DNA from 3 places in the Aestuariirhabdus haliotis genome. Region 1 is predicted to be linked to each of the others. Evidence: predicted binding sites of a transcription regulator. Region 1 holds the regulator's gene; each other region holds the start of a gene.
What was found. Region 1 encodes FliA, which starts transcription of late flagellar genes. Its sites were predicted from a motif close to CTAAAGTTNNNNNNNNNNCNGCCGATA; they were not measured.

Region 2: MIB40_RS11220 (flagellar protein MotY) is a predicted target of FliA. The motif match lies at 3,089-3,115, and genes of this name have one in related genera.
Region 3: MIB40_RS03615 (DUF5610 domain-containing protein) is a predicted target of FliA. The motif match lies at 5,736-5,762, and genes of this name have one in related genera.

The regions. Positions count from the first base shown of each region.
Region 1 covers NZ_JAKSDZ010000002.1:235,723-245,983, reverse strand. Annotated here, with positions in the region: gene flhA (flagellar biosynthesis protein FlhA) at 1-295, shown strand, start outside; gene flhF (flagellar biosynthesis protein FlhF) at 341-1,675, shown strand; gene MIB40_RS03005 (MinD/ParA family protein) at 1,774-2,598, shown strand; gene MIB40_RS03000 (RNA polymerase sigma factor FliA) at 2,628-3,353, shown strand; gene MIB40_RS02995 (chemotaxis response regulator CheY) at 3,443-3,823, shown strand; gene MIB40_RS02990 (protein phosphatase CheZ) at 3,872-4,624, shown strand; gene MIB40_RS02985 (chemotaxis protein CheA) at 4,635-6,908, shown strand; gene MIB40_RS02980 (protein-glutamate methylesterase/protein-glutamine glutaminase) at 6,975-8,072, shown strand; gene MIB40_RS02975 (flagellar motor protein) at 8,074-8,814, shown strand; gene motD (flagellar motor protein MotD) at 8,826-9,698, shown strand; gene MIB40_RS02965 (ParA family protein) at 9,862-10,261, shown strand, end outside.
Region 2 covers NZ_JAKSDZ010000017.1:8,486-18,746, forward strand. Annotated here, with positions in the region: gene MIB40_RS11200 ((2Fe-2S)-binding protein) at 6-209, opposite strand; gene MIB40_RS11205 (peroxiredoxin) at 581-1,183, shown strand; gene rnt (ribonuclease T) at 1,286-1,894, opposite strand; gene pyrC (dihydroorotase) at 1,924-2,973, opposite strand; gene MIB40_RS11220 (flagellar protein MotY) at 3,201-4,046, shown strand; gene MIB40_RS11225 (argininosuccinate synthase) at 4,240-5,460, shown strand; gene MIB40_RS11230 (transporter substrate-binding domain-containing diguanylate cyclase) at 5,538-7,709, opposite strand; gene gloA (lactoylglutathione lyase) at 7,865-8,269, opposite strand; gene MIB40_RS11240 (DUF3108 domain-containing protein) at 8,294-9,016, opposite strand; gene purN (phosphoribosylglycinamide formyltransferase) at 9,097-9,735, opposite strand; gene purM (phosphoribosylformylglycinamidine cyclo-ligase) at 9,748-10,261, opposite strand, start outside.
Region 3 covers NZ_JAKSDZ010000003.1:71,022-81,282, forward strand. Annotated here, with positions in the region: gene MIB40_RS03590 (rhomboid family intramembrane serine protease) at 1-317, shown strand, start outside; gene MIB40_RS03595 (YeaC family protein) at 317-592, shown strand; gene MIB40_RS03600 (DUF2797 domain-containing protein) at 592-1,437, shown strand; gene pepN (aminopeptidase N) at 1,437-4,064, shown strand; gene MIB40_RS03610 (J domain-containing protein) at 4,095-5,666, opposite strand; gene MIB40_RS03615 (DUF5610 domain-containing protein) at 5,804-6,970, shown strand; gene MIB40_RS03620 (glutaredoxin family protein) at 7,062-7,325, shown strand; gene cobU (bifunctional adenosylcobinamide kinase/adenosylcobinamide-phosphate guanylyltransferase) at 7,318-7,833, shown strand; gene cobT (nicotinate-nucleotide--dimethylbenzimidazole phosphoribosyltransferase) at 7,946-9,007, shown strand; gene MIB40_RS03635 (histidine phosphatase family protein) at 8,997-9,620, shown strand; gene MIB40_RS03640 (adenosylcobinamide-GDP ribazoletransferase) at 9,625-10,261, shown strand, end outside.

The sequences.
Region 1 (10,261 bases):
ATCATTGGAACAGATTTTGCTGCAATCAGTACAGCAAGCCAGGCAAAGCGGTGCGGCTCCTGATGAAGGGGTTGTGCTGGAGCCGGGAATGGCGGAGAAGTTGCAGCAATCCCTCGTAGAGGCAGCGCAACGGCAAGAGTTGGCAGGTAAACCCGTTGTCTTGTTGGTTGCCGCTCCGATCAGACCTTTATTGGCTCGCTTTGCTCGTTACGGTGTGGCTGCAATGCATGTGCTTTCTTATCAGGAAATTCCGGATAACAAGCAGATCACCATAGAAGGCACCGTAGGACAATAATCAACCATGCCTGGCACAAGCCAGGTGGTATCGGCAGGTGAACATATGAAGATTAAACGCTACTTTGCATCTGACATGAGACAGGCCATGAAGCTGGTCAAAGATGATCTGGGTGACGATGCTGCTATCCTGTCCCAGCGCTCGGTTACGGGTGGGGTAGAGGTTTCGGCGTCGCTGGATGCCAACCTGCCTCGTAGCGATGCCTTTGGTCCCAGCGGTCACCGCGCTACTCTTGATAATGCCTTGGCAGAGGCCCGTAAAAAAGTCTCTGTTGCTGAGCGAGGAGGGGCTGCTACCCAATCTTCGGATCAATTTGGTGCCTCGGATGTGGCTTCTGAAGCAGCGGTTAAACGAACCCTGGAGTCCATTCAGTCGGCGCGAAGTACGGCAGCGCCTTCCCGTCCATCGGGTAATGCGCGGGGGCAGCAACAGACTCTTGAATCCATGCGCGATGAATTGAATGATATGAAAGCGCTGTTGCAGCAACAACTTGGTGGTGTTGCCTGGGGGCAATTTGTTGACCGTACACCGCAGCAGGCTATGTTTTGGCGTCGATTAAGCGGCATGGGGTTGTCATCAACACTGTGCAATCAATTGATAAAGATCATTGAGCCGCAGGCTTCAGCGGCTCATAATTGGCGGCGAATTCTTGCCGCTTTGGCTCGTCAGCTTTCAACCACCCAGAAAAATCTGGTGATGGAAGGAGGCATTTTCGCGTTTATCGGCCCTACTGGTTCTGGCAAAACGACCACCATAGGTAAGTTGGCCACCCAATACGTTCTGGAGCATGGGCCCGAGCAAGTAGCTCTGGTGACCACGGATTGCTATCGGGTGGGGGCTTCCGAGCAGGTGAAGGCGCTGGGCCGCATCCTTAATGTGACAGTTCGGGTGGTTGATGATCCGAGACGATTGCAAGAGACAGTAGACAGTTTGAGTGGTAAGTCCCTGGTGCTGATCGATACGGCAGGGCTAAACCATCAAGATCCTAATCTGCAACTACAATTAAGCGTGCTCCATGAAGTAAGGCCAATGGTGCGCAGTCTGCTGGTTTTAGCGTGCACCAGTCAGCAGCAGGTTATTCGAGCTGCGTATCATACATACGGCAAAGCCAGGTTGGTTGGGACAGTACTGACGAAGCTTGATGAAGCATCCAGCCTGGGAGAAGCCATTAGTCTGGTGGCCGAGCATGGTTTGCCAGTATCCTATCTGGCTGATGGGCAGCGAATTCCGGAAGATGTTTGTCTGGCGAAAGCTCATAATTTGATCAGTCGGGCGGTGGCTATATCGGAGCAATTACCGGAAGATGATGAAAAAATGATCAATGAGTTTGCGGTTAGCCAAAGGCGGGATTTCCAGCCCGCGGCTCGCTATGTAAGTTAAGGTATTGAAGCTAGACTGGGTACAAGCGTACAGAGGTTAGCAGTGATAAAAGCCGACAGAGGCTTCAGCGGGAATACTGATAATGGTGGAAGCAATCTATGGGTAATCAACAGCCTGTGCAAGTGATAGCTGTGACAGGTGGTAAAGGCGGTGTTGGTAAAACCAATGTCTCGGTGAATATCAGTATCGCACTGGCGGAGATGGGTCGCCGGGTTATGTTATTTGATGCTGACCTGGGGTTGGCTAACGTTGATGTGCTGCTAGGCTTGTCTGCCAGCAAAAACCTTGAAGATGTGATGGCAGGCCGTTGTGACCTGCGCGAGATTCTGCTCAACGGTCCCGGTGGGATCAAGATCATTCCTGCCTCTTCGGGTGCCCAGTCGATGACCGAGCTGAGCCCTCAGCAGCATGCCGGGATGATCAGTGCATTTAGCGACCTGAGCGGCCAGCTGGATGTCCTGATCGTTGATACTGCGGCAGGTATTTCGGACAACGTGATCAGTTTTGTACGCGCTGCCCAGGAGGTCGTTATCGTTGTAACGGACGAACCGACGTCAATTACCGATGCCTACGCGCTTATCAAACTGTTGAATCGTGACTATAACCTGATGCGTTTCAGGGTTGTGGCGAATATGGTTCGTTCTCCCCAGGAGGGGAGAAACCTCTACAATAAGCTGGTGAATGTCACGGATCGTTTTCTTGATGTGGCTTTGCAATATATCGGGGCTGTGCCTTTCGACGAAGCGGTCCGTAAAGCCGTACAAAGGCAAAAAGCGGTTATGGAGGCGTACCCCAGAAGTAAGGCGTCGCTGGCTTTGAAGGCATTGGCGCAAAAAATTGACGCCTTGCCTTTGCCCACTTCATCCAGGGGGCACCTGGAATTCTTTGTTGAAAGCCTGGTGGCTGGTGAGCACGGGGCTTAATCATGGTAGCAGTAGCGGAAGGACTGGGGATGTATACCGATAATCAGGCCGAATCGCTGAATATTCTTGTAGAGCGGCATTCGCCGTTGGTGAAGCGTATTGCCCATCATTTGGCGGCCCGACTGCCTGCCAGTGTGCAGGTCGATGATCTTATTCAGTCAGGAATGATTGGCTTGCTTGAGGCCGCACGTAAATACGATGGTTCAAAAGGGGCGGCATTCGAAACCTATGCTGGCATTCGAATTCGTGGTGCGATGCTCGATGAGGTGAGAAAAGGCGACTGGGTGCCACGTTCGGTACACCGCAATGGTCGCCGTGTGGCGGAGGCCGTGAAGTCTGTTGAATCTCGATTGGGGCGTGACGCTAAAGATAATGAAATAGCGGCCGAACTACAGATTAGTATCGACGAATATCACTCGATGCTAAATGACTGCATGGGGAGTCGCCTGTTCAGTTTTGACGATTTGCTTGATAGTGAAGACAGCCATCACGAAGGAGCGTTGTTATCGCCAGACATTGATCTTCCCCATGAGGGTGTTCAGACCGACCGGTTTTTGAAGGCCCTGGAAGAGGCGATCACCACGCTGCCAGAACGTGAACAGCTGCTGCTTTCTCTATACTACGACGAAGAGATGAATTTGAAAGAAGTGGGGGCTGTACTTGGTGTGAGCGAGTCCAGAGTAAGTCAATTACATAGCCAGGCGGCTCTGAGATTGCGATCCCGGCTTGAAGGGTGGGTGTCAGATTTGGGGTAATCCTTTCATTCACCAACTAGACTTGTAGAATATAGTGTTTTGAACACACTAAACATAGAGGTTTGACGGAGGCCGGTTTGGACAAAAATATGAAGATCCTTATTGTGGATGATTTTTCTACAATGAGACGCATCATCAAGAATCTTCTTCGAGACCTGGGGTTTACCAATACTTCAGAGGCTGACGATGGTCAGACGGCGTTGCCGATGCTGCAAAGTGGGGATTTCGATTTTCTGGTCACCGACTGGAATATGCCCGGCATGACGGGTATCGATCTGCTTCGCGCGGTACGGGCCGATGCCAAGTTGAACACGCTTCCGGTATTGATGGTTACGGCGGAGGCCAAGCGCGATCAGATAATTGAAGCCGCACAAGCGGGTGTTAACGGATATGTAGTCAAACCGTTTACTGCCCAGGCGTTGAAAGAGAAGATCGAAAAGATCTTTGAACGGGTTGATGCCGGGGGTTGATAAGGGCTGTATATGACGCTTTTCACACACGATAGGGACACTACCGAATTGGAATCAGATCTTAAAGTTCAAGCGCAAAAACTGGTCGAGCTGCTCGAATCCGGTGATGTTTCTTCAGCTGTTAATGTTATCCAAGAGCTGAATGAGATGCGTGATCAGAGCCTTTATCAGGAAGTGGGCAGGTTGACTCGTGCATTGCATGAATCGCTTATGAACTTCCATATTGATTCTGGTATTACCGGGAAGGATCAAGAAGAGATCTCCCACATGGCCGATGCGTCCGATCGCCTAAGCTATGTCACGCAAATGACTGAAAGTGCAGCCAACAAAACGATGGATATTGTTGAAAATTGTACGCCAACGGCGGCTGAACTCGGAGTTGAAGCTAAGGCCTTGGGGCTTGAGTGGAAGCGATTTATTAATCGCGAGATCTCCCCCGATGAATTTAGAGTGTTGAGCAAGAAAATTGGTCCTTTTCTTGAGGCAACTGAACAACGTTCGACTGACCTGGGTAACAGCCTTAATGACATTATTATGGCGCAGGATTACCAGGACTTGACTGGGCAGGTCATTAAGCGGGTGGTCAGCCTTGTATCTGAAATTGAAGACAGCCTTGTCCATCTTGTTCGTATGGCGGGTAAAGTTGATCAAATGACGGGAATTGAACATGAAGATATGCAGAAGAAACCTGCTGTATCCAGTGTTGAGGCCGAAGGTCCACAGATCAACAAAGAGCATCGAGAAGACGTTGTTTCAGGGCAGGATGAAGTTGATGATCTTCTGTCCAGTCTAGGGTTCTAAGGAGCACTGTATGAGTTTTGAGGCCGACGAAGAGATCCTGCAAGACTTCCTTGTCGAAGCGGGTGAAATCCTTGAGTTGTTATCGGAGCAGTTGGTTGATCTTGAAAACCAGCCGGATGATATGGATCTCTTGAACGCAATTTTTCGCGGCTTCCATACGGTAAAGGGGGGGGCAGGTTTTCTCTCCCTGAATCCTCTGGTTGAATGTTGCCATATTGCTGAAAATGTTTTCGACATTCTCAGAAATGGACAGCGTCAAGTGACGCCTGAATTGATGGATGTTGTTCTTCAGGCGCTGGACTCAGTCAATGTCATGTTCACAGAGGTTCGTGAGCGTGAAGAACCAACGCCCGCCGACCCGGAATTACTGCGCCAACTCTCTCTTATGGCCCAGCCAGAATCAGAAACAGCGGAAGAAGCCGCTGTTGAAGAACCTGCGGTTGAAGTTGCTCCTGCCGTCACAGAAGCGGTTGCCCCCGCGGCAGATAACCAGTCTGCGAATGATAATAGTGATATCAGTGATGATGAGTTTGAGCAACTGCTTGATGCTATTCAGGATGATCAACCTGCCAAGCCTGAAGCTTCAGCGGAGGGCTTATTTCAGCCTGGCACTGAAGTATCATCGACAGGCTCTAATGACGAAATAACCGATGATGAATTTGAGGCTTTGCTCGATAAGCTGCATGGTGATAATCCCATAGCTGGCGCTGAAAATACCGCGCCTCCTGCTGCTTCTCCTGCCAACAGTAATAGCGACGAAATTACGGATGATGAATTCGAGGCTTTGCTGGATCAATTACACGGCGATTCTGCTCCAGGCGAGAGTGCAGTGAGTCCTGCGACTCCGGAGCCGACACCCATTGCCAAGTCTGGCGACGGTGATGAAATATCCGATTCTGAGTTTGAAGATTTGCTCGATCAGCTGCACGGTCAAGGTAAAGGGCCTGCGGCTAAAGCTCCTGAGACAGCAAAAGAAATACCAGAAAAATCGGTTAAAAAGCCACCGGAGCCCGTAGCTAAATCTGCGCCCAAGGCCGCCGTAAAAACGCCTGCAAAGGCAGCCGCCAAGACACCAGCAAAAGCCAAAGAAGCAGCCCCGCCAGCTGAAACAACCGTACGGGTTGATACGGCTCGGCTGGACGATATTATGAATATGGTCGGCGAGCTGGTTTTAGTGCGTAACCGCCTGGTAAGGCTTGGACTCAATAACAATGATGAGTCATTATCGAAAGCCGTCGCTAACCTGGATGTGGTAACTGCAGACCTGCAGCTTTCTGTGATGAAAACGCGGATGCAACCGATCAAAAAAGTGTTTGGTCGTTTTCCTCGTGTGGTTAGAGACTTGGCACGCAACCTGAAGAAAGAGATTAATCTGCAGCTTGAGGGCGAAGAGACTGATCTCGATAAGAATTTGGTAGAAGCCTTGGCCGACCCCTTGGTTCACCTCGTTCGGAATTCGGTTGATCATGGTATCGAAAGCCCGGAAATAAGAGAGTCAGCGGGTAAGGATCGTAAGGGTAATGTGATCCTTGCTGCCGAACAGGAAGGTGATCATATACTTCTTTCCATCGCCGACGATGGCGCTGGTATGAACCCCGATAAATTGAGAGCGTTAGCGGTCGAGCGTGGTCTCTATGACCAGGATGCTGCTGACCGTTTATCCGATACTGAATGCTTCAACCTGATATTTGCGCCTGGATTTTCAACCAAGAAAGAGATCTCCGACGTGTCAGGTCGGGGAGTGGGAATGGATGTGGTGAAGACCAAAATTTCCCAGCTCAATGGTATTATTGATATTCAATCTGAAGCGGGAAAGGGCACAACCATCCAGATAAAAGTGCCTTTGACTCTTGCGATTATGCCGACGTTGATGGTGATGTTGGATCAACAAGCGTTTGCGCTCCCTCTTGTCAGTGTTAATGAAATTTTCCACCTTGATCTATCTAAAACAAACGTCGTCGATGGTCAGGAAGTCGTGATTGTTCGTGATAAGGCACTGCCATTATTTTACCTCAAGCGTTGGTTGGTCGAAGCCGGTGTGGTTAGTGGTGGCGATTCAGATGAAGGTGCAGAAGCCCATGTCGTGATTGTGTCTGTCGGCACTCAACGGGTAGGCTTTGTCGTCGATCAGCTGGTGGGGCAGGAAGAAGTGGTTATTAAACCTTTAGGATCGATGTTGCATGGCACCCCTGGTATGGCGGGTGCAACAATAACCGGTGACGGTCGCATTGCACTGATTTTAGATGTCCCAAGTATGCTGAAGCATTACGCACGCAAACTATAAACCTTTTATGTACTGCGGGTTCTTGTACTAAACCCGTTAGCCATGACAGATGATTGGAGAAGCCGGGTGGCAGTTAAGGTATTGGTTGTTGATGATTCTGGTTTTTTTCGTCGCCGCGTAACCGAAATTCTTAAATCTGATTCCAGCATAGCGGTAGTTGGAACGGCGAGTAACGGTCGCGAAGCGGTAGATAAAGTGGCGGAGTTAAAGCCAGACGTTGTTACGATGGATTATGAAATGCCGGTCATGGACGGCATTACTGCTGTTCGGCAGATTATGTCGAGTAATCCGACACCTGTTTTGATGTTTTCCTCTCTGACACATGAAGGGGCCAGAGTTACGCTTGATGCGCTGGAAGCCGGCGCTATTGATTTTTTGCCCAAGAATTTTGAGGATATCTCTCGCAACAGTGACAAAATCAAGCGGGTGCTGTGTGAGCGAGTAAAAACTGTTTCTCGCAGTATGAGACGGGCTTCCGCGCCAGCCCCTGCGGCACGCAAGGTACCCTCTGCACGGCCCGCTAGTACGCTGACCCAACCCCGTGGAGCGGCCAAACCTTCAGGCGCCACAAATAAACCGCTAAGCTTTAATCGAGGCAGTGCCAAACATAAATTGTTAGCGATTGGCACATCGACCGGTGGGCCAGTCGCCCTTCAGAAGGTATTAACCGAGCTGCCGGCAAATTTTCCAACGCCAATTGTCTTGATACAACATATGCCGGCTACCTTCACCAATGCTTTTGCCGAACGTTTGAACCGTATGTGTAAGATTACGGTGAAAGAAGCCAAAGATGGAGATCGCTTACAACCTGGTGTGGCTCTGCTGGCACCGGGAGGTAAACAGATGATGGTTGATTCCAGAGGTGGAACGGTGAAAATTCTGCCAGGCGATGAGCGTTTGAATTACAAGCCTTGTGTGGATGTTACCTTTGGCTCGGCCGCCAATGCTTTTGGTGGCAAGGTACTGGCCCTGGTATTAACCGGGATGGGGGCTGATGGACGTGATGGTTCGCGTCTTTTGAAGTCTAAGGGCGCAACTATCTGGGCCCAGGATCAGGCGAGTTGCGTGATATACGGCATGCCAATGGCGGTGGTCAATGACAACCTTGCAGATGCTGTGGTTTCTTTGGATGATATTTCTGCGCGCCTGGTAGAGGCCATTTAGGATGGATCTGCTAAGTGTTTTCGGACTGTTGCTGGCGCTTTTTGCGGTAATCGGTGGCAACTATCTGGAGGGTGGGCACGTTGAGGCCCTTATCAATGGGCCTGCAGCCATTATTGTTTTTGGCGGTACCATTGGCGCGGCTTTTATTCAAACATCCGGAAGAACCTTTCGCAGAGCATTGGCCATTCTCAGTTGGGTTTTTTTTCCACCCAGAATCGATATCGGTCAAGGTATTTCCAAGGTAGTAAACTGGAGTATGACGGCTCGAAAAGAGGGCCTTCTGGGCCTGGAAAGCATTGCTGATGCAGAGCCTGATGCATTTGCTCGCAAGGGGTTACAGTTATTGGTTGATGGCAGTGAGCCGGAAGCTCTGCGTAATGTACTTGAAGTCGATCTCTACTCAGCTGAAAGTGTTGACCTTCATGCTGCCAAGTTTTATGAGTGCATGGGCGGGTATTCCCCGACAATCGGCATTATTGGTGCCGTTATGGGGCTTATTCATGTGATGGGGAATCTAGCCGACCCGTCACAACTAGGAGCCGGTATTGCGGTGGCGTTTGTCGCTACTATCTATGGTGTTGCGTTTGCCAACTTGCTGTTATTGCCCGTAGCCAACAAACTCAAATATAACGTTCATCAAAGCTCGCAATATCGTGAAATGATGATTGAAGGTATTCTGGCCATTGCTGAAGGCGAGAATCCCCGTGCTATTGAATTGAAACTTCAAGGCTTCCAAGGCTGAGGATCCGTATTATGGCCCGCCGAAGACAACAGGAAGAGCACGAAAATCTGGAGCGATGGCTGGTTTCCTATGCTGATTTCATAACCTTATTGTTTGCCTTTTTTGTGGTGATGTACTCGATCTCTTCGGTGAATGAAGGGAAGTACAAGATCTTGTCTGAAACCCTGGTCGGAGTTTTTAATCAGCCGCCACGCAGTGTTAATCCGATACAGGTGGGTGAGTCGCCGGTTCGAGATCGTAGCAGCAGTGATGACCCTATTGCGATTCCTCATGGCCAGCAAGTGGCAATTAATCCGAGAGAGGGAGGTGATAGAACTTTCACGGAAGAGGAAGCCACAGAGAATCTGGAAGTAATAGGAGATAATCTAAAGACCGCTTTTAGCGAGTTAATTGCCGAAGAAAAAATCAGTGTCACCGGTAACGAGATGTGGGTTGAAATTGAGATGCCTGCCAGTTTGCTATTTGACAGCGGCGATTCCATACCGAAAAACGCGGCTTTTGATATTTTGCGTAAAGTAGCCGATATCATTAAACCCTATAGTAATCCGGTTCATATAGAAGGCTTTACAGACAATATACCAATCAACACCGATCGTTTCCCTACCAATTGGGAGCTTTCAGCCGCGCGGTCCGCTGCGGTGGTTAGAATGTTGGCCAATTACGGGGTTGCCCCAGAACATCTTGCCGCGGTGGGTTATGGTCAGTTTCAACCGGTATCTTCCAATGCGACTGCGCAAGGCCGTGAAAGTAACCGTCGTGTCGTTATGGTGATTTCAAAGAATCTGGATATACGCCGTGCGATTAATCCAATCGGTGTGGATCGGGCTGGCGAATATGAAAGTGTCTTACGGCAAAGGTTTTCGCCATCAGCCCCAGCGCAATAGAGTCGGGTGAGGTCGTTGGTGAATGTGACGTTTATTGGAATGTTTTCGGGCATGGATATTGCTGTTTCTTGTAAGGGAGCGCTAAAAGCGACAATAAATCGACGAATTGCAGCCGCCAGGGAGGCTTATCAGTCTGCAAGCGTTGCGGGAATCAGGTGACATTGTGAGAATTTGGGCGGTATCCAATCAAAAAGGTGGCGTGGGTAAAACGACTACGGCAGTCGCTCTGGGTGGCTTGCTAGCTGATCGTGGTCAACGAGTGCTCATTATTGACCTTGATCCGCATGGGTCGATGACGAGCTACTTCGGCTATGATCCAGACTCGATAGAGCACAGCAGCTATGACCTTTTTATGCACAAAGGTGATATTCCTGCTGATCTTCCGATGAGCGTTCTTAAGGAGACTTCCTCGGAGCTTTTGCATTTAATGCCCGCCAGTACAGCCTTGGCGACACTTGAGCGACAAATGATGGGGCAGGGTGGCTATGGTTTGGTTTTGGCGAAAACCCTGGCCCAACTCTGGGATCATTATGATTATGCCCTGATCGATACACCTCCACTAT
Region 2 (10,261 bases), on a different contig from region 1:
CTGTGTTAAATGGCAGAATAATAATCGCAGCGCGATGCGCTGTTGTTGCTATCGGATTGGCGCAGAAGATCCCGAGTGACGCTGGCACATTTTCCGCATTGTGTGCCGACCCCCAGACTTTCGCGTAAATCACGCAGATTGCCGGCACCGGCATCAATCGATTGCTGTATTTGGCTGCTGGTGATTCCTTTGCAGAGGCAAACGTACATAAAGGGCTCTCTTGTCGGAGTGGATATCAGAATGCGCAAATGATAAAGCAAACAGGAATCATTATCAATTGTCTTGGGTTGTATTTATATCATTGTTTATCCAATAGTGATTTTCTATCGGTGTGCAAAGAAAAATCAATCGACGATTGCTGGGCTGCCCCAATGGGGCGGTGTAAAATTCTTAACCTGACTCAGTAGGCCGGGTGTTATACACTCAGCCTTCCAGAGAAAACCATCAGCAAGTCCAGTATTCTGCTAACTCGTCTTCACCTTTTGATTGTGCCCTATGGCAGGGTGTTGTTATTGGGTTGCTCATGGCTTTCGCTGGTAGTAGCACCTTTACCTTAAATTAACATTGGAGAGAATGATCCATGGGCGTATTAGTAGGCAAATCTGCACCTGACTTTACCGCAGCGGCTGTGCTGGGAAATGGCGAAATTGTTGATGAGTACACTTTATCAGCGGCCATCAAAGGTAAAAAAGCCGTTGTCTTTTTCTATCCGCTGGACTTCACCTTTGTTTGTCCTTCCGAGCTGATCGCTTTTGATCACCGCATCGAAGAGTTCACCAGCCGTGGTGTTGAAGTAATTGGTGTTTCTATCGATTCCCAGTTCAGCCACAACGCCTGGCGTAACACGCCAGTGAACGAGGGCGGTATTGGTCCCGTTAAGTACACTCTGGTAGCCGATGTGAAGCACGAAATCTGCCGTGCCTACGATGTCGAAGCCGAGGGTGGCGTTGCTTTCCGTGGTTCTTTCCTGATCGACGAAGACGGCCTGGTCCGTCACCAGGTGGTGAATGACCTGCCACTGGGACGTAACGTCGATGAGATGCTGCGTATGATCGACGCACTGGCGTTCCATCAGGAGCACGGCGAAGTATGTCCGGCAGGCTGGAACAAAGGTGACAAGGGTATGAACGCTTCACCTGACGGTGTTGCCAAGTACCTGAGTGAAAACGCTGAAGGGCTGTAATTACTTGACCTTAGTAATTAGCTTTTAGCAAAAAAGGGCGCATTGTTTGCGCCCTTTTTTGTGGTTGTCAGAACCCGTTTGGTTTGTGTATTTAATCGAGGTTCAGCGAAAGGGATTCCAGCCACCGAGTTCTTGCCAACGATTGACAATGGCACAAAACAGCTCCGCTGTTTTTTCGGTATCGTAAAGGGCTGAGTGTGCCTCGCGGTTATCAAATTCGATACCGGCCGACTGACAGGATTTGGCCAGTACGGTTTGTCCGTAGGCCAGTCCGGCCAGGGTCGCTGTATCAAAGCTTGAGAAGGGGTGAAACGGATTGCGTTTCAGTTCGCTGCGATTAACGGCCGCATTGAGAAAGCCCAGATCAAAGGTCGCGTTATGTCCGACCAGTACCGCACGGTTACAGCCGGTACTCTTGACCGTTTTGCGTACGATACGGAAGATCTTTTCCAGCGCCTCTTTCTCCTCCACAGCACCGCGCAGGGGGTTGGTCGGATCTATGCCCGTGAATTCCAGGGCCGCGGACTCAATGTTGGCTCCGGTAAAGGGTTCTACATTGAAGGAGATGGCTTCATCCGGATAGAGAAAACCCTCTTCGTCCATGCTCATGGTGACGGCGGCGATTTCCAGCAGGGCGTCGGTCGCCGCATTGAAACCACCGGTTTCGACATCGATTACAACCGGTAGAAAGCCACGAAAGCGGCCAGCCATCAGGGTTTTTGGCGGGTTCTCTTCGCTGTTCAAGATCGTTCCTCATCGATAACCTGCCACTGCAGTGTTTCACCGGCTCGTAATGGAACCAGTACCTGCTCCCCGAGCTGTTGTGTTTCTGGAATCGTCCAGGGCTGTCTACGCAGAGTAATCTGATCGGTATGGCGTGGCAGTCGATAGAAGTCGGGGCCATTAAAGCTGGCAAAGGCTTCGAGTTTGTCCAGCACTCCCAGTTCTTCAAACACCTCGGCGTAGAGTTCCAGTGCCGCATGAGCGCTGTAACAACCGGCGCAGCCACAGCTGTTTTCTTTGGCGTTTTGTGCATGGGGCGCCGAATCGGTACCCAGGAAGAAACGGTTATCGCCACTGGCGACCACGTCCCGTAAAGCCTGTTGGTGACGATTTCGCTTGAGCACCGGCAAGCAGTAGAAATGGGGTTTGATACCACCGACCAACAGGTGATTACGATTGTACATCAGGTGTTGAGGCGTAATGGTTGCACCCACATTGCTGTCGGCGGAGCGAACAAACTGGGCAGCGTCTTCAGTGGTGATGTGTTCAAAGACGATTCTAAGTTCAGGGTAGCGCTCCCTCAGGGGGGAAAGTTGCTGGTCGATAAAAGCGGCTTCACGATCAAAGATATCGATACTGTCGTGGGTCACCTCTCCGTGTACCAGTAGAGGCATGCCGACCTCAGCCATGGCTTCAAGGGCCGGATAGATGTTTTCCAGAGCGGTCACGCCTGAATCTGAATTGGTGGTGGCTCCGGCGGGATAGAGTTTGGCAGCCGTAACCTGACCCTCCTTATAGGCGGCCCGAATGGTCTCGGCGCTGGTGTTATCGGTCAGGTAGAGCACCATAAGCGGTTGCCATTGACGATCTGTTGGGCGCTGGGCAAGGATTCGCTCCCGATAGGCCATAGCCTCAGCCAGATTGGTTACCGGTGGCGTAAGGTTTGGCATGACGATCGCGCGGCCAAAATAACGGGATGCATCGGCGACAGTGTGTTGCAGGGCAGCACCGTCACGCAGATGCAGGTGCCAGTCGTCGGGGCGAGTGATGGTAAGAGTATCAGTCATGAGGCAAGCCTTGATTGCGGATCCTTGTAGCAGTTGCGCATCCTACCCCAAAGCCGCTGCTGACGGTAGCGGGGGCGTGCGATCAAAGTGATGGTGGCAAGCTTTTGTTACAGGGGTAAAGTAATTGTTGGCTTGGCCGATAGCGGAAAAGAGAGAAGAACGTAACAAGACATATTCGGGAGTGAGCGGTGCGAGGATTGGGTAAATGGGTTGTTATGGGGTCGGGAATGCTAGCGCTGCTGGTGAGCTCGGCTCACGCCATGACATACCGGGCACCAATCGACAATTCGATCTGGAGGCTTGAGGCTTCGGTTTTCGAATGTCGTTTATCCCATGCTATCCCCAGTTATGGCGAAGCGGTGTTTTCCCATCGCGCTGGCGAACGGGTCAGTTTCTATCTGGATAGTTGGCACCGGCCGATGCGACAAGGTAAGGCGGAAATGACCGCTCAACCCCCATCCTGGCGTATCGGCTCCCCGGTGCGTGAAATGGGAGCAGTCAAGGTGGTATCTGGACGCCAACCCGTTGCTATCAAGGGCTCTCTGCCCAGTTCGATGCTGGCCCAGCTCTATGGAGGCATGCAGCCGACGATTCATCGTTTGGCCTGGTACGACAGCAAGCAGCCGGTAAATGTGGAGTTGTCACCGGTGAATTTTCAGGTCGTGTATCAGCAGTATGTGAGCTGCTTGTCGCAACTGCTACCCGTCAACTTCGACCAGATACAGCGCTCTTTCGTGCTCTTCGATACCGGCAAAACCCAGCTTCGTCAGGAAGCCTTGCAGAAACTTGGCAATATCATCACCTACGTTAAAGCCGATCCATCGGTAAGCACCATTTTTATTGATGGCCACACCGATAACCGTGGTCGAAGGCTGGCTAACCGTGAACTATCCAAAGAGCGCGCAGAGGTGGTAAGGGATTATCTGCAAAAGCGTGGACTGCCTACGGATATGATTCTGCTGCGTTTTCATGGTGAGCGCTATCCAGTGGTTAGCAATAACACCGCCGCCAACCGAGCCCGCAACCGCCGGGTTACCATCCGTCTGGAAAAAGAAGAAAACTTCGATACTTGAGCCCATACCGGGCGCCATTTCGGTGTAACGCTGTACTCCGTTACCGACATCTAATCAAAGAAAGCTCGGAAAATTCACCTTATCCCGCTATCGGGCTGGGCTTTGGTTACGTGGGCGTTTAGAATACTCTGCCTTTTGGACGTGAAAACTCGGCAATCATCAGTAGAACAAACAAAGAGAGTGGAATAACTCGATGAAAAGCATCAATAAAGTAGTCCTGGCATATTCCGGAGGTCTCGATACCTCGGTTATCGCCAAGTGGCTGGAAGACACCTACCAATGTGAAGTGGTCACCTTTACGGCTGACCTGGGACAGGGTGAGGAACTTGAACCGGCTCGCTTGAAAGCAGAAGCGATGGGTATCAAGGAGATCTACATTGATGACCTGCGAGAAGAGTTTGTCCGAGACTTCGTATTCCCCATGTTCCGCGCCAATACCATCTATGAAGGTGAATATCTGCTCGGAACGTCCATTGCACGCCCCTTGATTGCCAAACGACTGGTAGAGATCGCCAATGAAACCGGTGCCGATGCGATCGCGCATGGTGCCACCGGTAAGGGTAACGACCAGGTACGGTTTGAGCTGGGAGCCTATGCGCTCAAGCCTGGCATTCAGGTGATCGCCCCTTGGCGGGACTGGGACCTCAGCTCCCGTGAGAGCCTTCTGGCCTACTGCGATTTGCACAATATCCCTGTGGAAAACAAGCAGGGCAAGAAATCGCCCTATTCCATGGATGCCAACCTGTTGCACATCTCCTACGAAGGAGGGTTGCTGGAAGATCCATGGAATGAACCGGAAGAGGATATGTGGTTATGGAGCGTCTCGCCCGAGGCCTCACCGGAAGAGCCCACCTACCTCGAACTGGATTACCAGAAGGGCGACATTGTTGCCATCAACGGTGAGCCCATGTCACCTGCCCAGGTGTTAGCGCACCTCAACCGGATCGGTGGTGCCAATGGTATTGGCCGTGTCGATATTGTTGAAAACCGTTATGTGGGCATGAAGGCGCGGGGTTGCTACGAAACACCGGGTGGCACCATTATGCTCAAAGCCCATCGGGCGATAGAGTCGATTACTCTGGACCGTGAGGTGGCTCATCTGAAAGATGAGCTGATGCCACGTTATGCCAAGCTAATTTATAATGGCTACTGGTGGTCTCCCGAGCGTGAGATGCTGCAACAGATGATTGATAACTCACAGCGTTTCGTAAACGGTAAGGTGCGCCTTAAGCTTTATAAAGGCAATGTGATAGTGGTTGGTCGCCAATCTACAGATACATTGTTTGACGAAAGTATTGCAACCTTTGAAGACGATGCCGGTGCTTATGACCAGGCCGATGCGGCCGGCTTTATCAAGCTCAACGCATTGCGCATGCGCATTGCTGCCAAAAAAGGGCGCAGTCCTCTCGAATAAAAACTTGTATGGAAAATACTGAAAAAAGGGCTCCTATGCGGGGCCCTTTTTTTGTGGATGACTGACAGGCTTGTCGTTTACGAGAGATCCTGCAAGTTACTTATCGTTTGCAGGGTAGGGTTTTTTGTGGCTGTTTCCACTCGGTTACGCCCATTTTGCTTCGCCTCGTAGAGCGCTTTATCGGCACGGGAAATTAAGGTGGATGGGGTACCGTTAAGTTGTATTTCGGCAACACCGGCACTTATAGTAACGGCTTGGTCAATCCCAAAGTCACTGCTCTCAAAGGCGCAGCGGACGTTTTCGGCGAGGGTTTTTGCACCCGCTTGATCGGTATTGAAGCAAATGATCAAAAATTCCTCTCCTCCCCAACGACCGGCACAATCGACCTGTCGTGATTGATCACGAATGATATGAGCTGCCTGTATCAATACTTTGTCGCCGATTGGATGGCCAAAGGTGTCATTAATGGATTTAAACTTGTCGATGTCAATTAAAACCACAGAGAAAGCAGATTGATAACGCTCAAATTCCTGATGCCTGAGTTTTAGCATATCGTCGAGTTTGGCACGATTCGCAAGCCCGGTTAGTTTGTCAGTGGTAGACAGTTCCAGTAAGGCCTTGTTGTGCGCACGCAGTTGAGCATGGCGATAATAGAGAAATAGACCAATCACGAACAGGGCGGAAAAGATTTTTACGAGTAGATCCTTATCAACCACTGTTTCTACCCGGCGTGGAAGCCATTGATTGCTGATAGCGTTGCGAGTTTCAGTGGGCACCCTATTGATGGCTTTGTTCATTACTGCCAATAACTGAGGGTCATCTTTGCGTATGGCCAGGCGAAAATTAATACGGTTATCAAGAACGCCTGAAATTTTCAGTTCGGCGTTGTAATGCTGGGTAATAAGATGGCTGGTCGAACCCAGAGCGTCGATCATCCCGAACAGTTCTCCGCTGGCAACCAATGCCATGCCTTCTCTGAGAGAGTCGACATCAACAAGGTTCAGGTTTGGATATTTTCTGCGCACGAAAGCTGCCATGCCGTAGTCTTTAACGATGCCAATGCGATGATTGCCGATGATGCCTATATCGGTGATAAAGGGCTCTTTATGCTTTGTGACAATCACAACGCTGGAAACAATATAGGGTTTGCTGAATTCGAAGTGTTTAGCTCGACTCTTGGTTTTAACCTCAAGAGAAAGCATATCGCATTCACGTTGTCTGGCTTTATCCAGTGAATCTTTCCATTTGGCTGTTTTAATCACTCGAAAAGGGGTGGCTAAGTGTTGAGAAAACAATGCGAAAAAGGCCGCAGACATACCTATGTGTTGTCCTTCTTGGTCGAATGCTTCGTAGGGTAACCAATCCGGGTCGATGCAAACGGTGATCTCATCTCGATTTTCTAAATACTTCTTTTCCTCCAGGCTTAGTTTGGAGATCGCGGATGGGGCTTTATGAGTCGATTCGATCCACTTGGCTCGCATCGCGAAAATTTCTGAATCGGTCAGCTTGTCCATGCCTTTTTGCAGAATATCCCTGAGTATATAGTTGCTTTTTTTGACACCGATACTCATGGTGGCGGCAAAGGCTTCATTTTCTACTCTGGCTCGGGTGGTCAGGCCGACCAGTGTGTTCTCCCGGACCAGATAATCCACTACTGCCAAGTCCGCAATGGTGGCATCGGCCTGGCCAAATAAAACCGCTTCCAGCGATTGTTTGGCGCCTGGTGTGAGTTTTAAGTGGATACCCGGATAATGGGCCTGCAGCAATTCATGAAAATCAAATCCACGGGGCACGGCTACGGTCAAGCCAATAAGGTCTTCAAGGTTGTTAATATCCGTGACTTCTTCGGAAGTGATAATGGAGGGAATTGAAATCAGGTAGGGCTCGGTAAAGCTGAATGTTTTGCGCCGTTCTGGAGTGCTGCTCATATTCATGATGGCATCAAGCTTGCCCAGTGGCACCATGGACATAAAATCATCCCAGTCCGGGCCGCTGACAAAGTTCACGGTGAGTCCGACTTTTTTGGCAACCAGCTGGATAAAGTCGATTGAATAACCTTTAGGGATATTGCCGTCGTTGTAGTTGAATGGAGGCCAGTCCATTTCGTTGGAGACGCGAATCACTGGGTTGGCCGCGATATAGGCTTGTTCTTCTGTTGTAAGCTCAATCTCAGCGGCTTTGCTACTCGTGCTGAATGCCAGGCACAGCATGCCAAAAAGGCTGCAAAATGTGAGAAATAACTGCCGCATAGTGTCCTTCCGCTGGGCGCTAATACCGATGCTTGTAGGACTAAGAGTAACAGGAAATCGAAAGTTCGCGACTTTCTGACAGAATCGTGCCATTACCAATAAAAGGCCTGATCTCACGGGCTTCTCTGTGGCATAAATGAGGGGGCAGGACTTGGTTAACCTAGCCCTTTGCTGGATCCCTTGCTGGCGATCAATTCAATCGCATAACCATCGGGATCCCGTACAAAAGCAATTTCGGTGGTGCCGCCTTTAACGGGCCCGGGTTCGCGGCTGATGTCGCCACCGGCTTCCCGGATACGCTCACAGGTACCGTAGAGGTCGTCGGTGGATAGGGCGATATGGCCAAAAGCATTGCCGTGGTCGTAGCTATCGGTACCCCAGTTGTAAGTCAGTTCGATAACCGCCCCCTGACTCTCATCGCCATAGCCAACAAAGGCCAGGGTGTACTTATAGGCTTCGTTTTCGGATTTTCGCAGTAGCTCCATGCCCAGAATACGGGTGTAAAAGTCAATCGAGCGGTCCAGGTCGCCGACACGGAGCATAGTATGTAATAAACGCATAGCGGGTATCCTTTCAGGTTGCTGTTAAGGGGCTGGAGCCGTGATTACATTGCCGTTGAGCGTAACGGATTGCAGGTCGATGCGGTAGCCGCTGCCGCGCTCGACATGCTCAATGCGAACGAGCATGTGTTCCCACTGCGGTGCAAACCAGAAAACGGTCTCCCGGTCCTTACCCTTTTTTCTCACGCGCTTGACCTTGATCGCTTCCACTGAGCCTAGCGGGGTATCGATTACCTCGGTTTCCAGTCGTTGAAACCTAAGTGTTTTCTGCTTATCGGCGTCTTCGACGACCGGGTAATGAAGTTCTGAACGGCCGTTGATCAAATCGATACGAATCTGTTCCTGGTAGCTGAGTTCGTCCTGTTGTCCCTTCGTTACTTCTTTTGACCAACTGGTCTTACCCTCGTTGGCAACAGTACTTAACTCCCAGTCGAACACCAGATCGGTAGCGTCGCGGGAGCGGGTGCCTCGATAACGATAGCTGTGGGGTACGACACCAGCCTCATTTGTGATCGATAAATGAGAGGTTTGATGTTGGTAAAACTTGATAAACAGAACGCTGATATCGGTATTGAAGTAAGCCTCATAGCGACCATCTTCCAGCCGGTTTAGCCCGCGCTTGGCTTCTCCGGTTTGGCCATAATAGGTGGCGTTGTAAACCGCTTCGTAAGGCGATAGCAGTTCAGCACGTACCAGCGTGGATGAAAGGAGAAAACAAAGGGCTAGGGCGTTTCGTATTGAGGTCATGGCGATCTGTGTTGGTCGAATAAAGCTTATAGTAGCTTGCCTGAGGCAGAAGGACCAAGGCCAGGATCTTGCCCTGAGCCCTAATCGTGATACTGGTAGCCTTCGACAGGCAGAGGGGCGTTGTCCAGGTAGGCTACTCCCTGTTCGAGACGTAAACGACCCTCGGCAAACCACTGCGCGGCCAGTGGGTAAATTCGATGTTCTACCGCGTGGACTTTGGCCGCCAGAGTCTCTTCACTATCGGCAGAGCTGACAGCGACCGGTGCCTGAATAATGGTGGCGCCGCCATCGAGCTCTTCTGTGACAAAGTGAACGGTAGCTCCGTGCCACTCATCACCGGCTTCCAGCGCCCGTCGATGAGTATGAAGTCCGCGGTACTTGGGTAGCAACGAGGGGTGTATGTTGAGCATACGACCCTCGTAACGACGGGTGAATTCGGGGGTCAGAATGCGCATAAAGCCGGCGAGAATCACCAGCTGGGCTTGCATACCATCGATGGTTTCGCTGAGCGCCGCGTCGAACGTTTCCCGGGATTCGAACTGCCGGTGATCCACCAGAGCGGTAGTGATGCCGGCACGCTGGGCTCGCTGGAGCCCAAACGCCTCTTCACGGTTGCTGATGACGCCACTGATCTCGATACCAATTTCGTTGGCACGATCAATCAACGCCTGCAAATTGCTACCGCTTCCGGAAATGATGACTACGGTTTTCATTGCCATATCGATAATGCCCTAGAGTCCGCGCAGTTCTACCTGTTCTTCATCGTTAGTGGCGGTTGCGATTTCGCCAATTACCCAGGGGGTTTCACCCTCTTCGGCCAGCAAGGCCAGAGCGCTGTCGCGTTGAGCGCTTGGTACCACAATCACCATGCCTACGCCGCAGTTAAGGGTGCGGTACATTTCACGTTCTTCAACATTGCCCTGTGCTTGCAACCATTGGAAAACCTCGGGACGTTGCCAGCTATTGATATCAATAATGGCCTTGCAGCTGTCCGGCAGAACCCGGGGAATATTTTCCAGCAAACCGCCCCCGGTAATATGGGAGAGCGCATTGACCTGTGACTCACGAATCAGGCGCAGCAATGCCTTAACGTAAATACGGGTGGGCTCCATCAGGGCCTCACCCAGGGTTTTATCACCCATCGCTTGACTCAGGTCGTTGTCGGACACTTCCAGAATCTTGCGAATCAACGAATAGCCATTGGAGTGCGGGCCCGATGAGGGCAGGGCGATTAGCAGGTCGCCA
Region 3 (10,261 bases), on a different contig from region 1:
TGTTGTCGAACGTTGGCCAGTATGTATTTTCGATGGAGCATCCACTGTTTGGCGGTTTCTCCGGTGTTGTCTACGGATTGTTGGGCTATTGCTGGATTTACAGCCGCTTCCGTCCTGATGCAGGGCTCTCGTTGCCCAGGACGGTTATCGGTTTTATGGTGGGCTGGTTGTTGATCTGTTTCACCGGAATACTGGAAGTGATAGGCTTCGGCGATATTGCCAATGCAGCCCATACCATAGGCTTGATAAGCGGCTGTGCACTGGGTGGCCTGCTGGGTTTTATGCACCGCCAACCCGAATCCACTGAGGAGTCCTGATGAGTTCCGATAGCATGACCTATGAAAAACTTCTGGGAAGCATTACCCCGGAGATTTACCAGAATCTGCGTACGGCGGTTGAATTGGGTAAATGGCCCGATGGGCGTAAATTGACACCAGAACAACGGGAGCAATGTTTGCAGGCAGTGATTGCCTGGGAGCAAAAGAATGTGCCAGAAGAGCAGCGTACGGGATATCTCGAACAGTCGTGCTCATCCAGTAAAGATGCCAGCGAGCTTGATACCATCCAACCCTTGAACCTGACTCGACACTGATGGCCGAGTTTGACTACCAGGGTCCCCTGGCCAAGATGCTGACGACCCACAGTGACCCCATTCGGTATCAGCTGGTCATGGGGGAGCAGCACATTGATCTGAATGCCCTGATGGGTCACCGGTTACACCTAAACTATCTCGGGCAAGTGCACTGCCAGGCCTGCGGTCGTAAGGGCAAGAAAAGCTTTGGCCAAGGCTACTGTTACCCCTGTTTTCGTTCCTTACCGCAATGCGATAGCTGCATGATGAAGCCCGAGACCTGTCATTTTGATGCCGGTACCTGCCGAGACGAAGAGTGGGCTCGTGAAGTCTGCATGCACGACCATATCGTGTATCTGGCCAATTCTTCGTCGCTCAAAGTGGGTATTACCCGTATCTCCCAGGTGCCAGTACGATGGATGGATCAGGGTGCCAGCCAGGCGCTACCCATTTATCGGGTGGCCTCGAGACGTCTATCGGGGTTGGTTGAGGTGATTTTCAAGCAACACGTCAGCGATCGCACCAGTTGGCAAGCCATGCTGAAAGGCGCACCAGAGCCGCAAAATTTGCGCGAGCAGGCGACCCGTCTGTTTGACTTGTGTCGAGAACCCCTGGCCGAACTGGAGCGGGAGCAGGGTATACATCGCCTGATCAGGCTCGACGATGCCAAGCCCTATGATTTCACCTATCCGGTGAGCCGCTACCCCACAAAAGTAAAAGCCTTTAACTTCGATAAGGAACCCCTGGCCAGTGGTGTCCTCGAAGGTATCAAAGGGCAATACCTGATTTTCGATACCGGGGTGCTCAATGTCAGAAAATTCTCCGGCTATCTGGTCGGTTTAAGCCTGGAACAGGAACACGTTTGATGAAAGACGCTCAACCCAGAACCATCTACCTGAAAGATTATCGTCAACCCGATTATTGGATTGATCGAACCCGACTGGATGTTGCCCTGTATGAAACGCATGCAATAGTTGAGGCTACTCTGGATGTGCGCCTTAATGACAGCCAGCATGATGCCAATAAGCACTTGCCGGCGTTGGTCCTGGACGGTGTCGATCTGGAGCTGGAAGAGCTTTGCCTGAACGGTAGCGTTGTTGAAGCCGATGGCTATGAACTAGTACCCCAGGGGCTGTCCGTGCCAGCGCCTGGTGCGGCCTTTGAGTTGAAAACACGGTGCCGTATCGAGCCCCAGAATAATACGTCGTTGGAAGGTCTCTACAAGTCCAACGGCATGTTTTGCACCCAGTGTGAAGCAGAAGGCTTTCGTAAAATCACCTATTACCTTGACCGGCCCGATGTGATGTCGGTGTTTGATTGCCGTATCAGTGCGGATAAATCACTGTATCCGGTCCTGTTGAGTAATGGCAATGAGCAGACTCGTGGTGATGAGCCCGAAGGGCGACATTGGGTTGAGTGGCATGACCCCTTTCCCAAGCCAGCTTATCTGTTTGCTCTGGTTGCTGGCGACCTGCAGCATGTCAGCGACCGCTTTGTCACCCAAAGTGGCCGTGAAGTGACTCTGCAGTTGTTTACCGAACCCCGTAATATTCATAAATGCGATCATGCGATCGACTCTCTGAAACGCGCCATGCGCTGGGATGAAGAGGTCTATGGCCGTGAATACGATCTGGACATCTTTATGATTGTGGCGGTGGACCATTTCAATATGGGAGCCATGGAAAACAAGGGGTTGAACATTTTCAACTCCTCCTGCGTACTGGCCAGTGCCGATACGGCAACCGATAGCAGCTTTCAGCGCATCGAAGCGATCGTTGCCCACGAGTACTTCCACAACTGGTCGGGTAATCGGGTGACCTGTCGTGACTGGTTCCAGTTGAGCCTGAAAGAGGGCTTCACGGTTTTTCGCGATGCGGAGTTCTCGGCCGATATGAATTCGCGTTCGGTGAAGCGTATAGAGGATGTCAGCTTGCTGCGGACCGCCCAGTTTGCCGAAGATGCAGGCCCTATGTCCCACCCGGTTCGCCCGGAATCCTATATGGAAATTTCTAACTTCTATACCCTGACCATTTATGAGAAAGGGGCTGAAGTCGTCCGTATGATCCATCGTCTGTTAGGTCGCGATCGTTTTCGCAAGGGCAGTGATCTCTATTTTGAGCGTCATGACGGCGAAGCTGCAACGGTTGAAAATTTTGTTGCAGCGATGGAGGAGGCTGGTGATATTGACCTGAACCAATTCCGCCGCTGGTACCAGCAAGCAGGAACACCCGAGCTGAACGTCACTGACGAGTTCGATAGTAGCCAGGGACTTTATACCTTGCAGGTAACCCAGAGCTGCCGGGCGACACCTGGCCAGAGTGAGAAGTTGCCACTTCATATCCCGTTGGCGGTAGGGTTGATCAATGCAGAGGGCGATGATTTGTTGCCCGAAGGCACACGAATGCTGGAACTGGTTGAGCAGACGCAATCTTTCAGTTTCGAAGGGCTCAGTGCTAAGCCTGTACCTTCGTTACTTCGTGGATTCTCAGCCCCGATTAAGCTCCATTATGACTACAGCGATCAACAACTCGCCTTTTTGATGGCCAATGACAGCGATGGCTTTAATCGCTGGGATGCTTGCCAGCAGCTGTGTGTCAGGGTTTTGCAACGTATGGTCTCGGCTTATCTGGCAGAGCAACCCATGCAGGTTGATGCGGTATTAACCGAGGCATTTGGTGAATTGCTAGGCAGCCCTGTAGAGGATCCTGCGGCGCTTGATGCGATGCTGGCACTCCCTAGCGAAGCCTATCTGGCGGAAATCTCCAGCGAGGTGGAAGTAGAAGCCAATCACGCGGCCCGAGAAGCTCTGGCTAATCACCTTGCCACAGTGTTTGCTGTGCGATTCTCTGAGTTGTATCAAGGCTGCCAGGCGAAGGGGCCCTACCAGGCTTCAGCGAAGGACATTGCCACGCGTAGCCTGAAGAATGCGGCCCTGGGCTATATCGCCCGAAGTGCCGATCAGGGGATCGAACTTGCCAGGGAGCAATACGATCAAGCGGATAATATGACCGATCGTTTCCGTGCCCTGGCTACTCTGGTGCATAGCGAGCGCAATGGTTCGGTTGAATTGGCTGATAGCTATCTGGATAAATTCTATAATCATTTTAAGAATGACCCGCAAGTTATTGAATTATGGTTGTCTGTTCAGGCTTCATGCCAGCGAGAGGGGGCACTGGAACGGGTCCAGAAACTGATGGAGCACGAGGCCTTTGATGCGGATAATCCCAATAAACTACGCTCTCTGATCGGGGTCTTCTGCTCTCAGAATACCACCGGTTTCCACAACCCGGCCGGCTATGCCTTTTTGGCGGATCAGGTGATCGCATTGGATGCGCGCAACCCCCAGATAGCTTCACGACTGGTTACGCCCTTGACCCGTTATCGTAAATATCCGGCGCTTCGCCAGCAGCAGATGCGCTCTCAGTTGGAACGAATATTTGCCCAGCAACTGTCTCCGGATCTTTATGAGGTGGTCAGTAAAAGCCTTAAATAATGGCAACACTGATAGCCAATCAACAGCCTGCTAAAGGCTGATCGATTGGCTATTGCCCAGCAGTGTCAATCGATAGCGTTTACTCTTGGTTACCCGGGTAAACTGATGACAGGCTGAGTTATAAAACTGTCCATGGGTGACCTGCACCGACGAAGCTTTCGCGGGTAGACGGCTAAAATTGAGCTGACTGTTGTTGTGCAGATACAGGCTGAGAACGGGGGTCTTGCCGTCAAAAAACTGCATAAGGGCATCCTGGGCGTTGTTATTAACGATATTCAGGCTGGCTTCCCCTGTATCCCCTTGCAAAATTTCACCATCGAATGGCCGGGGTTTCGGGTATTGATCACAGTTTGCTTTGCGCGCTCGCCCAGCATCGCCAAAGCCGATCTCGGCTTCCCGAACAAACCCCTTGTGCAGACCGCTACTGACCTCTAGCCAGCCATCGGGATCCACTCTATGGACATCCACTGTTGCGAACAGGGGTAACCGGGTCAGCACACGGCTGTTGTCATCGGCTTCTTGCATCAGATTCACCAGACCCAGGCTGTAATGACTACCCAGGCGCTGATCGGGATATAGCGTACGATGAAAGGGGGAGATAACAACGGGGTCGCCAGCGCCTAATGGTCTGGGCGTCTGGTGTTGCGGAAGAAACCAGTGGTAATTGAGCACTATAACCACTGACAGTAGAGGTATTAGTAACAGGCTGCAGTGAGCCAAAGTTGATATCAGCAGTGGTTTATTATCCCGACTTCCTGGCAGTGACGGGTTACCAAGGCGCATTAACAAACGATCAATACGCTGGATCAAGTTCTGGTCATCGGAGATGGACTTTGCTTCATCCAATAACTCTAGCGCCACGGTGTTGTGGTTAATTTGCAGTTCATGGTTAGCCAGCCGATACAGTAATACGGCATTGTCTGGTGCTATCTGCTGGCCCCCTTTGGCGTTGGCCAGCAAGGTAGCTGGCATCTTTAGTGCGCCGCCTAGGGACCACCAGCCCAGTATAAGATTATGCAGATTGGCGATCATTGAGTGTTTCAGCGCACAGCCCGCACACAACATAGCACGATGGGTATCCGTTATGGTGGTCAACAGCAGGCCGGTGATACGAGTAATGTCGCGACTGCGTATGCTGCGATGAATAATGCCGCAGCGTTGGCACCTGGGAGGTAAGGGAGCCCTCGGCAAGGGGGTGCTGCGCACTGCTTGAACTTCAGTGGGTTCCTGGGTTGGCGGGCTTTGATCGGGTTCCGGTACTTTGTTGCCCGTATAGGCTTGTTTGAGACGGCTTTTGTTCAGTATTACTTCATCTCTACTGCTGGGGTGACTGTTTGTTGGCGAGGCTGTGGTTGCAACCGTTGCTGGATTTGTCTGTCTTGATAAGTCAGTTTTCGTGGCTGCTTTCTGATTGTCCATCTGATGCAGCAGGGTTCTATAAGCGTTTTGTATGCCCTTGAATTGCTCCGTCGTATCCTGCTCGATATTCCTGTCGGGGTGAAGCAGGGCAACGCGTTTACGGTAGGCGCGGCGTAATTCCTCACGACTGGCATCCGGCGTCAGGCCAAATAGTTGGTAAAGTCCATCGGTGTGATGTGCCATAGTGGGTGCCTGCGGCGAGAAATTGGAATTAACCGGCTCAGAGTTAATCTAAATCAGTATAGCTTTTGTCTAAAGGCCAGTCAGCGATTGCCGATACATAGAGTACCCCCAGTACCATTCAAATCGGTAATTTCCCCATGAACCTTGCACAATTATCCAACGGCGCTTTGACCAATTCCCCTTTTTTCCGGGATCGTAACTTTGGCGATCTTGGTCTCCCTAATGCTTCCGGGCTTACCCGTGATGGCGCTGAGGGGAGGCAAGGGATGGATGCCTTACAAGGTGCACTGCTTAAAAAACTGCAACGGGTTCCTGCCAATGAACCCGTGAATTTTCAGAATGACTACACACCCGAGAAGGTGGCTGATCGATTAACCAATCATATCCGGGGCTACATGGAGCGTGAAAAAGCGGCTGGCGCCAGCGATGAGCGTTTGCAAGAGCTTTACGATATTGGCGTTAATGCGGTGGCAGAAGGCTTTGCCGAAGCCCGTGAGATTCTCGATCAAATGGGCGTGTTAGGCGGTCAGATTGCCGCGGATATAGACCAGACCTTCGACCTGTTCAGTCAACAAGCCGCCGCTATGCGGGATGAATTGATTCCCCCTCCAGGTTCTCCTGATACCTCAACTCCGGAGATCAGCACCCAGGCTTATCAGAGTTATTTTGCCGCCGAGGCTATCAAGGTCGAGCGCAGCTTTGATTTTGAGCTGGTTACGGCAGAAGGAGACAGGGTCACGATCAGTGCATCGGGTGGTGCTGGCTATGCTCAGGGGAGTTATCTTGGTAGTGAGACCGATGAAGAGGGCAGTCGCTCTGTCGTAGCCAGCTCCAGTGCTTCTTACCAGCGTGGGTCTTTTGCCTTTGAGGTGCAGGGTGACCTGAATGAAGAGGAGCTTGAAGCCATCGATGCATTGCTCTCTCAGGTGAATGATCTGAGCGATAGTTTTTTCTCTGGCAATCTGGATGAAGCTTTCAATAAGGCGCTTTCCCTTGGTTTTGATAGCAGTCAGATCACACGCTTCGAATTGGATCTGAGCCAGACCCGCACCTATACCGCTATAGAACAGTATCAATCGTTCCAGGGTGAACCTGCAGAACCTGCCGCAGGAATTCGGGAACTGGCGGAATATGCCAGGGGGCTGCAAGAAGCACTGGAGGAAGCCAGCCGCTTCGAGCAACCTAAGGAACTTCTGAACAAGTTACTGGAGTTTGAAGACAGCCTGCGGGCAGAGCCACAAGAATTGCAAGGCTTGCTGGATAATCACCGCGCACTGAATGAATGGCTGCTTGAGTCACTTTAAAGCTGACTTTACTTTTTTTCAGCCTATATACAGCTCTAAAGCAGAAAAAATCGGGTAAACTGACGGGCCTTTACATGCGGTAAACGGCCCTATGCTTACCCTGATTTTTTATACTACCAGTGGCTGCCACCTGTGCGACCAGGCGCTGGAACTGCTGCAACCTGTCATCGAACTCAACGCCCTGCAGCTGGAACTCATCGATATTGCCCAAAGTGATCGGTTGATCGAAGATTACGGTGTGCGTATTCCTTTGATTCAACTTAAGGGAAGTAAGGCTGAGTTGGGGTGGCCCTTCGATGAAGCAAAAGCGCTGGATTTTCTAAATACCTCTCTGGAACAACTCGATCATGTTTGAATTGATCCTGGGCGGTGTTCGTAGCGGTAAAAGCCAGTTGGCAGAACAACGGCTGACGTCAGGAAATGGCACATGTGGTTATATCGCAACAGCAGATTCAGCAGCCTATCAGGATGATGCGTCGTTTCGTGATCGCATCAATCTGCATCGACAGCGGCGGCCTGATCACTGGGAGTTGATTGAAGAGCCTTTGTATTTGGCCCGGGCTATTGAACATTCAAGTGCAGACCGCTTGCTGGTTGACTGCCTGGGAGTCTGGCTCACGAACCTGCTACTGAAAAAAGATCCATTATTATTGCAACAAGAACAAAGTGCCCTTGTGGCAACACTGGAGAGCAACGACAAGGATGTGATTCTGGTATCCAGCGAGGTTGGCTTCGGTGTCATTCCGATGGGAGATTTAAGTCGTGATTTTGTTGACCAGTTGGGACTCTTCAATCAGCAACTGGCCGCCAAAGCGGACAAGGTGTGGCTGAGCATTGCAGGCCTTGCGCAGCAATTGAAATAACTGATCTGCTTTCTCTGTCGACTGTTCCAGCCAATTTGCGCTGAAGATCCTGTTTCTCAATTTTACAATGTGATCATTCCTGATCTTTAGGTAAGAACCAAGGACACAATACATGGACAAAAACTGGTTCCGGCAGGCAGCCAAACCACTTGATAGTCAATGCCATCAACGAGCGTTCGCGCGTCAGTCCCAGTTGACTAAGCCGGCTGGATCTCTGGGGTTGCTGGAAACGCTTGCCTGTAGGCTGGCTGCCTTGCAGGCGAGTGACAGGCCTCAGGTGGAGCGGGTGGCCATTCGATTGTTTGCCGCCGATCATGGTATCGCAGAGCAAGGCGTGTCCGCTTTCCCCCAGGAGGTAACCGTGCAAATGATTGCTAACTTTGTCCAGGGCGGCGCGGCTATCAGTGTGTTGGCTAAGGATTCTGGTGCCAATCTTGAAATTGTCGATATGGGAACCTGCGCTTCGCCCTTGGCGATGTCAGGCGTCATTGATAGAAGTATTGCTCAGGGCACCCGAAGTTTTCACGAACAGGCTGCAATGTCTGAAGAGCAGCTATTCCTTGCCCTGAAAGCCGGGGCAGAACAAGTCACAGGAGCTGACGAGCAGGGGTGCGACCTCTTTATCGCCGGTGAAATGGGTATTGCTAACACCACTTCTGCCGCTGCGATCGCTGCCTGCCTCTTGAACTCTGAGATAAGTGACATGGTCGGTCCGGGTACTGGAATTAACGAGCAGGGTATCGAACACAAAATCAATATTATCGAGCGGGCTGTAGCGCACCATCGTGGCGTCGGAGTTGATCTGAATGATGCAATGCAAGTACTGCAAACCTTTGGTGGATTCGAAATTGCAGCGATGACGGGTGCTTATATGCGCTGTGCTCAACTCGGCATCCCCATACTGGTCGATGGCTTTATCAGCACCGCGGCTTTTCTCTGCGCTGAACGATTGCTGCCCGGAACGCGACATTGGGGAATTTTTTCCCATATGTCGGCTGAACCAGGGCACCAGATTATGTTGCAGTCACTGGAGGCGAAACCCTTGCTTCAGCTGGGTATGCGTTTAGGGGAGGGCAGCGGTGCGGCTGTCGCCATACCCTTGTTAAAAAATGCCTGTGCCTTGCATAATCAAATGGCTACCTTTACTGAGGCTGCGGTGAGTGATGCAAGCTGAAACAGAAGTAACAAGCCTGGATCTACTGCGACATGGGCACTGCAGCTGGCCTCCAGGCTTTTATGGCATCAGTGATAATCCGCTCAGTGAAGAAGGCTGGTCCCAAATGAGCCAGACGCTGGATCAGTGGGGGCTCGACTATGATCAGGTATTCAGCTCTCCGCTGTCCCGTTGTGCCGGGTTCGCTCAACATTGGAGTAAACTCAGTGCTATTGAATGTCAGCTGAGCCCTTTATTGATTGAAGGAAATCTTGGGGAATGGGATGGGCAAACTATAACGGCGCTTGAGCAATCTCACTCTGATGCACTGGAACGGTTTTGGCTCGATCCTCTTGGCAACCTGCCTCCGGGGGCTGAAACTCTGGATGCAATGCAGCACCGGATGCAGGATGAAATCGCTCGAATTGTTCAGCAGTACAAAGGCCAAAGGTTGTTGCTGGTATCTCATAGCGGCCTTATACGAGGGTACCTGATGGCCCTGCTTGGAGCTGACACTAAAGCCTGGCGGACGCTTGCTGTGCCCCATGCCAGTCTTAGTCGAATTAAAATATATCATCACAATAGTGCGGAAGACTGGTACCAGTTGGAAGCCCAGGGAATGGTCGGATATTAAAGAGATGTTGGATTCATTAAAAGTTGCTCTGCAGTTCCTGACCCGTATCCCCGTAGAGCTCCCCGAACAGGTCAGTGAACGAGTCCAGGGGCGCGCATTGCTATGGTATCCCGTGGTTGGTGTCTTGTACGGTGTCTTGCTGGTATCCCTCGGCATTATTTTTAATCATCTCTTGCCAATGGGGTTGTCGGTAACCGAGAGCTTTGTCGTTAGTGGTCTGGTGCTGCTTGTGTGGGTTTTGTTAAGCGGCGCATTACACCTGGATGGGTTAGGGGACAGTGCCGATGCCTGGCTAGGTGGTGGAAATGATCCAGAGCGAACCCTGGGTATTATGAAAGACGTTCACGCTGGAACCGGGGCCCTGGTCGCTGTGTTTCTGGTGCTTATGTTGAAGTTGCTGGCATTGTTACACCTGTTGCTCAACGAACACTATATTGCCCTCTTTCTTGCGCCCATTCTGGCCCGCAGCAGCATGCTGCTTTTATTTGCGACAACACCTTATGTTCGCAAGGGAGGACTTGGCTCGTTGTTTCTCACCCATTGCCGACCGCGAGAGCTTTGGTTGGTCGTCGCCATGGTCGTTGTCGCAGTGATCCTGTTTTTTAAACTTAAAGGCATGGTGCTGCTGTTATCAGCACTCT